Luteolibacter sp. LG18: one gene and its partner. Each later gene encodes a partner of the first gene's protein in a complex. Links are inferred from orthologs where the notes say so. Each region holds a gene or a part of one and is shown on either strand. Other genes may lie near its edges.

What was found.
Region 2: the proteins of fabF (region 1) and llg_RS01960 are in contact, whole or in part, in a solved structure (PDB 6OKG), measured with the Escherichia coli proteins. The link is inferred for Luteolibacter sp. LG18 from one-to-one orthologs.

The regions. Positions count from the first base shown.
Region 1 is NZ_AP024600.1:5,452,414-5,455,584, reverse strand. What follows is about bases 105-2,957. They hold fabF (beta-ketoacyl-ACP synthase II), read left to right. Parts: upstream 105-833; coding sequence 834-2,081; downstream 2,082-2,957. Other genes in these bases: llg_RS21680 (hypothetical protein), read left to right, coding at 2,716-2,957; llg_RS21685 (thioesterase family protein), read left to right, coding at 2,090-2,485; llg_RS21695 (hypothetical protein), read left to right, coding at 432-671; llg_RS21700 (hypothetical protein), read left to right, coding at 105-432. In the rest of the region: more of llg_RS21700, read left to right, coding at 1-104; more of llg_RS21680, read left to right, coding at 2,958-3,132. UniProt on the Escherichia coli protein: Involved in the type II fatty acid elongation cycle. Catalyzes the elongation of a wide range of acyl-ACP by the addition of two carbons from malonyl-ACP to an acyl acceptor.
Region 2 is NZ_AP024600.1:487,091-490,130, reverse strand. Bases 1-2,722 are described here. They hold llg_RS01960 (acyl carrier protein), read left to right. Parts: upstream 1-1,101; coding sequence 1,102-1,344; downstream 1,345-2,722. Other genes in these bases: llg_RS01950 (LysM peptidoglycan-binding domain-containing protein), read left to right, coding at 1,997-2,722; llg_RS01955 (hypothetical protein), read left to right, coding at 1,443-1,979; llg_RS01965 (hypothetical protein), read left to right, coding at 170-1,009; thiH (2-iminoacetate synthase ThiH), read right to left, coding at 1-64. Also shown: more of llg_RS01950, read left to right, coding at 2,723-2,929; llg_RS01945 (acetyl-CoA carboxylase carboxyltransferase subunit alpha), read left to right, coding at 2,944-3,040. UniProt on the Escherichia coli protein: Carrier of the growing fatty acid chain in fatty acid biosynthesis.

The DNA of each region.
Region 1 (3,171 bases):
TACCGGAGCCCGCTGCGGGAGTTTCCGCGGGACGGGGCGGCCGGGGGGATGCAGGTGGCGGCGCGGGGCGAGCGGGTGTTTCCGCCGCAGCCGCCGCTGGAACCGCTGCCGAAGGAGGCCGCGCCCGCGCCGCTGGTGCCGGGGCTGACGATGCTTTCGAAACTGCCGGCGGATGCGAAACCGGCGGAGCTGCCTCGTTTCCAAGGGGAAGTGTCTCCGGAAATGGCGGCCACGACGTGGCAGTTCCTCGTCGAGGTGGGGGAAAAGGGCCACGCGCTGCGGTGCGTGGCGCTGGATGGGGCGAAGCCGGACGGGGAGCAGGATGATTTCTCCCGCGCCCTGGGGACCTGGCTGTGCCAGGTGCATTTCGGTCCCGGTGCCGCCAAGGCGGGTTGGATCGCCGTGGAGATCCATTTCAGCCGCGTGCCGTGATGGAAGTGACCTTGTCCGAGTTCGTGCTGTGCGTGCTGCTGGTTTCCCTGGGGCTGGTGGGCCTGTTCACGCTGGTATCCCGGGTGTCCCGGCGCGGCGTGGAGCTGCGGGCGATCCGCCACCGGATCATCTGCCGGTTGTGCCTGCACCCGTTCGAGGACCACAGCTCCGAACGCACCCCGACCTGTCCGGCCTGCGGCGCGCTCAACGAGCGGGGGCGGGACCGGAGGCTCGGCTGACGCCGATCCTGAAAGAATAGGACCTATAAGACTTATAAGTCCTATAGGACCTATGTGTTTCGTGTGGAGAACGATGAACGAGGGGCCTTCGGGCCCTCCGGGCTTGCCTAGGCGGATTTCCGGCTCCATCGTGCGCCCGCGCCCAGCGCGCCCCTATTCATTATGAGCGAACGACGCGTCGTCATCACCGGCATTGGTTGTATTTCTCCCCTCGGCAACGATCTGGCCTCCACCTGGGATGGCCTGAAGAACGGCCGCAGCGGGATTGGTCGGATCACGCTGCTGGATCCGGAGCCGTTTGAGTGCAAGATCGCGGGTGAGGTGAAGAACTTCAACGCCGACAGTTACTTCAAGGCTCCGAAGGACGCGCGCCGTTCCGACCGCTACGTGCAGTTCGGCGTGGCCGCCGCGAAGCTGGCGATCGAGGACTCCGGCCTGGACACCAATGCGATCGACCCGCGCCGCGTGGGCGTGATGGTGGGCTCCGGCATCGGTGGCCTGGCCACGCTGGAGCGGGAGCACGAGGTCTGCCTGACCAAGGGACCGAAGCGCGTCTCGCCCTTCACCATCCCGATGATGATTTCCAACATCGCCAGCGGCATCATTTCCATGGAGCACGGCCTGCTCGGCCCGAACATGGTGATCGTGACCGCCTGCGCGACCTCGAACCACAACATCGGGGAAGCCTGGCGCATGATCAAATTCGGCGACGCCGATGCCTTCGTCTGCGGTGGCGCGGAATCGACGATCCTGCCGATGGGCCTCGCCGGATTCGCCAACATGAAGGCGCTCAGCACCCGCAACGACGACCCGGAAGGCGCGTCCCGCCCGTTCGACAAGGGGCGCGACGGCTTCGTGATGGGTGAAGGCGCCGGCGTGGTGGTGATCGAGGAACTCGAGCACGCCCTGAAGCGCGGTGCGAAGATCTACGCCGAACTCGCCGGCTACGGCGTGAGCGCGGATGCCTACCACCTCAGCGCGCCCTCCCCGGACGGTTCCGGCCCGGCCTACGCCATCCAGATGGCGCTGCGCCACGGCAAGCTGAACCCGGAGGATGTGGACTATCTCAACGCCCACGCGACCTCCACCGGTCTCGGCGACATCGCGGAAACCAAGGCGATCAAGCGCGCCTTCGGCGACTACGCCACCAACGGCCTGGCGGTGAGCTCCACCAAGTCGATGACCGGCCACATGCTCGGCGCGGCCGGCGGCATCGAGCTGATCGCCAGCGTGATGGCGATCCGCGACAATGTCATCCCGCCGACGATCAACGTGCAGGAGCAGGACCCGGAGTGCGATCTGGACGTCGTCCCGAACACCGCCCGCGAGGCGAAGGTGGATGTGGCGATGAGCAACAGCTTCGGCTTCGGCGGCCACAACGCCACCGTGGTGGTGAAGCGCTACGTCTGATCCGCCGCATGGACGCGCCGCTCTATCGCCACGCCACGGAGATCGCCTTCGGGGACACCGATGCGAGCGGCCTGATGCATTTTCCCAGCGTGTTCCGCTACGTCGAGGCGGCGGAACACGCTTTTTTGCGCGCGAACGACATCCATGTTTTCGACCGCGAGAACGGCGGCTGGCCGCGGGTCCATGTGGACTGCGACTACCGCCGCCCGATGTTCTTCGGGGACCGGATCGAGGTGCGGCTCGGCATTTCGAAAATCGGCGGCACCTCGCTGACCTGGGTGTTCGAGATCTGGAAGGGCGACGAATGCTGCGCCGCCGGATCGATCGTCACCGTGCGCGTGAACGCGGTCGGCAAGCCGCTGGAGATCGACGCGGCGACGCGGGCGGTGCTGGGGGGGGGCTGAAGGGGAGGTAGGGTCGCACCGCCGGGGCGACCGGGTCCAACGGTTGCGTCCGCTGCCAGCGGCGCGTCCCGTCCCTTTGTCTGTGGGGACGGAGTCTGGTTCGCGGACGGCGTCGTCCGCCCGGTCATCTCGGCGAGATGACCTACCTTTGCCGTTGCGAGGTGATGACGGTCTTGCCAGTTTCCAACATGGCCCGTCCAGATCGCGACTACCTTCCACATGACCCTCCGATGTGGATCGATCCGTCGCAGGAGGCATGGTTTGTGACGGTGTGTTGCGAGCCGCGCGGTCACAACCAGCTCGCATTTCCCGGCCTTTGGTCGCATCTACGGGAAAGCATCGAGCGTCGGAACGAGGGCGGTCAATGGCGGTGCTCGCTTTTTCTCGCCATGCCGGATCACGTGCATTTCATCGTGACTTTTCCCGGGGATTTTTACCTGAGGAAGACGATGGCGGAATGGAAGCGGTGGCATGCTTCACGGCATGGCATTCAATGGCAGCGCGGGTTTTTCGATCATCGTTTGCGGACGGAGGACAGCGGAGTAGAGAAGCGAAATTACATTCTTCAGAATCCGGTTCGGGCGGGATTGGTGGAGAAGACGGAAGATTGGCCCTATGTATGGGATTTGAGGACGGGCCGAAGGTAGGGTCATCTCGCCGAGATGACCGGGCGGTGGACGTCGTTC
Region 2 (3,040 bases), 5.0 Mb from region 1 along the record:
CGAACCGGCGCATCAGCGGGGTCGGTCGCTCGAGGAGTTCGGGAAAACGTTCGGAAAAGCCCATGGCCGGGGGCACCATGCCCCCCCGGGGGCGGCACGTCAAAGGCGGATGCGCCTCCCGAGCGGACTTGCCAATTTCCCCGATCACGGGTTTTCTGCCCGCGATCCGATGACCCAGCCCGAAAAGATCATCTGCAAGCCGACGCCGTGGTTCCTCCTGAGAGCGGTGGTGATGCTCGTCATGTTCGGCGTGTTCGCCTTCCTGTTCTACAAGGACGGCACCATTGGCTATCGCCGCCAGAACGCCTCGTATTATCTCCGCGCCGCCTTCATCAAGGCGGACCAGGAGTTCAAATCCAAGGGCCAGGGCCTGACTCCGGGCGAGTGGCGGAAATACGCCGAGGCCCAGGAGGTGGATTTCACCTGGAAGGACAAGCCGCAGGACGGATCGGTGCTGCCGCCGGAGGTCCAGCCCGGAATGAAGTGGCCGGAACCCCTCCGCGACGCCGAATTGATGAAGTCCAATCCCCAGTGGCAGCGGCTGTGGGAGGACTACTCGAAGAACTGGACGGCGTGGAAGATGGACGCCATTCCGCCGCACGAACCGCACGAGGCGGGCAAGATCCGCGAGCAGTGGGTGGTGTTCTGGGTTTTCTCCGCGCTCGCCGCCGTCTCCGCCTTTTACCTCATCCGCACTGTTGGACGCAGCATCACGGTGGATGGCGAATCCCTCCACACCGCGGATGGCAGGCATATCCCCTTCGCAGACCTGAAGCGCCTGGACCTCCGGAAATGGGAGGGCAAGGGGCTCGCGTTCGTCGATTACGCCGGTCCTGCCGGTTCCGGCCGGGTCCGCATCGACGGCCTGACCTACGGTGGATTCAAAAAAGAGCAGGGTGAGCCAGCGGAACGCCTGATGCAGCACCTGCGCGCGCGCTTTTCCGGAGAAGTCATCGAGTACGCGCCGGTCGCCTCGGGAGAGGTTGACTCCGCCAGCGGAACCGACTGAAATCGCCCGGAGACCCCCGCGGCTTTTCGAGGTTGCCAACCCCGGCCCCCGTCGTTAAGCAGCCCCAACGTCAACTACCAACCAAGCAGCACATGTCTGACAAAAGCATTGAAGACCGCGTGAAGGACATCATCGTCGACCAGCTCGGTGTGAGCGCCGACCAGGTGACCCTTGAAGCCAAGTTCATCGAGGATCTCGGTGCCGATTCGCTCGATACCGTCGAGCTCGTGATGGCTTTCGAAGAAGAGTTCGAAATCGAAGTTCCGGACGAAGAAGCCGAGAAGCTCCAGTCCGTGGGCGACGTTGTGACCTACGTCACCGCCCAGCAGGGTTGATCGTCCCCGTCTGACGCACTTTCCAAAAGGGCGGACTCCCGGGTGGAGTTCGCCCTTTTCATTGCAATCCGCGCGGAACGCCCGAGGTTGCGCCGCCCATGCACTCACCGGACGACATCCAGTATGCCATCGAGACGACCCGCGTCCTGCGCGAGCCGGACCGGCGGATCGACACGTTCGGGGAGACGCGCTTCGAGTTCCAGCTCCTCAGCGAGTTGATGGACCGCGCCGGTGAGGTGCGGATCCGCACCGGCCACCTGGAGGCGATGCGGCCGCGGATCATGCGTCCCGAAGCCTACCGGGAGATCGAGCTGGAGGGCTTCAACGACAATGCCCGCAAGCGGCTCGACGCGATGATGGAGAAGCTCCGCGCCGAGGGGAAGGACCTCGCCTTCCTGCAATACGGTTTCCAATTCCGCCGCAGCCAGGTCACCGAGGAGATCGTCCACGACTCGATCGAGGCCGTCCGCGACCGCGTGCTGGAGGACATCCGCCGGACGGGGAATCCCGCCCGTGCCGTCATCGAGGGCGTCGACGACGCCTGGGAGGTTTCGCTTTTCAAATTCTCCTTCGAGATGATTCTGCGCTCGCAGGCCATCAACGCGTTTGACTTCAAGCGCCGGGGCTTGCTCTGATCGCCCCGCGACACGCCATGCGGATCTGGACCTTCATCAAATTGCTCGCCGCGCTCGCCGTGCTTGGCGTGCTCGGTCTCACCGGTGGGTTGGTCTACCACATCACGGTGAAGCCGCTACCGTTCTTCTCCAAGTACGTCCCGAATCCCACGGACGTGGTGCCGAAGGGGCCGGACAGCGACGTCAGCAAGATGCTCGATTCCGCGGACATGCCGGACGTCGAGCCCGGCGAGGTGGCCTATCAGAAGGCCGTGGAGCTGGTGGCCATGGGAAATATCCCGGAGGCCCGGGAGAAGCTGGAGTCCGTGGTCAATGTCTATCCGTCCTCCGCCTCCGCCGCCGATGCCCGCCGGATCGTCGGCGAGATCAACCTGGATGAAATCCTGTCCCTGGATTTCAAGGAGAACAAGGTGACCTACGATGTGAAGAAGGGGGACTCCTTCATGAAGATCTCCGCCGCGACCAAGTGCTCGCTGGACTGCATCATGATGCTCAACGGCCTGACCGACTTCGGCGGCCTGCACCCGGGCGACGACCTGATTGTGATGCCGCTGGATTACCGGATTCTGATCGAGCCGCAGAAGAAGATCCTTTCGCTGTGGAAGCTGGAGCAGAAGGAGGGGCAGCCGCCGCTGGCGAAGTTCGTGAAGGACTACCCGCTCATCCACGTCCAGATCCCCTCGAACATGGCGGCCCAGAAGACCACCATCGACTCGATGTCCGCCTATCTGGACGGCAAGAAGCTGGCCCCCGGCAACAAGGGCTACCGCCAGTCCGAGAAAATCATCCGTCTGGCGAAGATCAATCTCCAGATTCGTCCGCTCGCCGGCGGCACCGACAAGGACGCCGCCATTCCCCGGGGCCTCTACCTGAAGCCCTCCGACATGGAGGAACTCTACATCCTGACCCGGGTCGGGAATGATGTGGAAATCCGCCCCGCCACCCGCTAGCCTCCCTCACGCCCATGCAGCTCCTGGAATTCGAAAAGCCCGTCGCCGAACTCGAACGCGAACTCGAGAAACTTCGCACGAAGGCAGCGTCACAGAATATCGACATGTCGG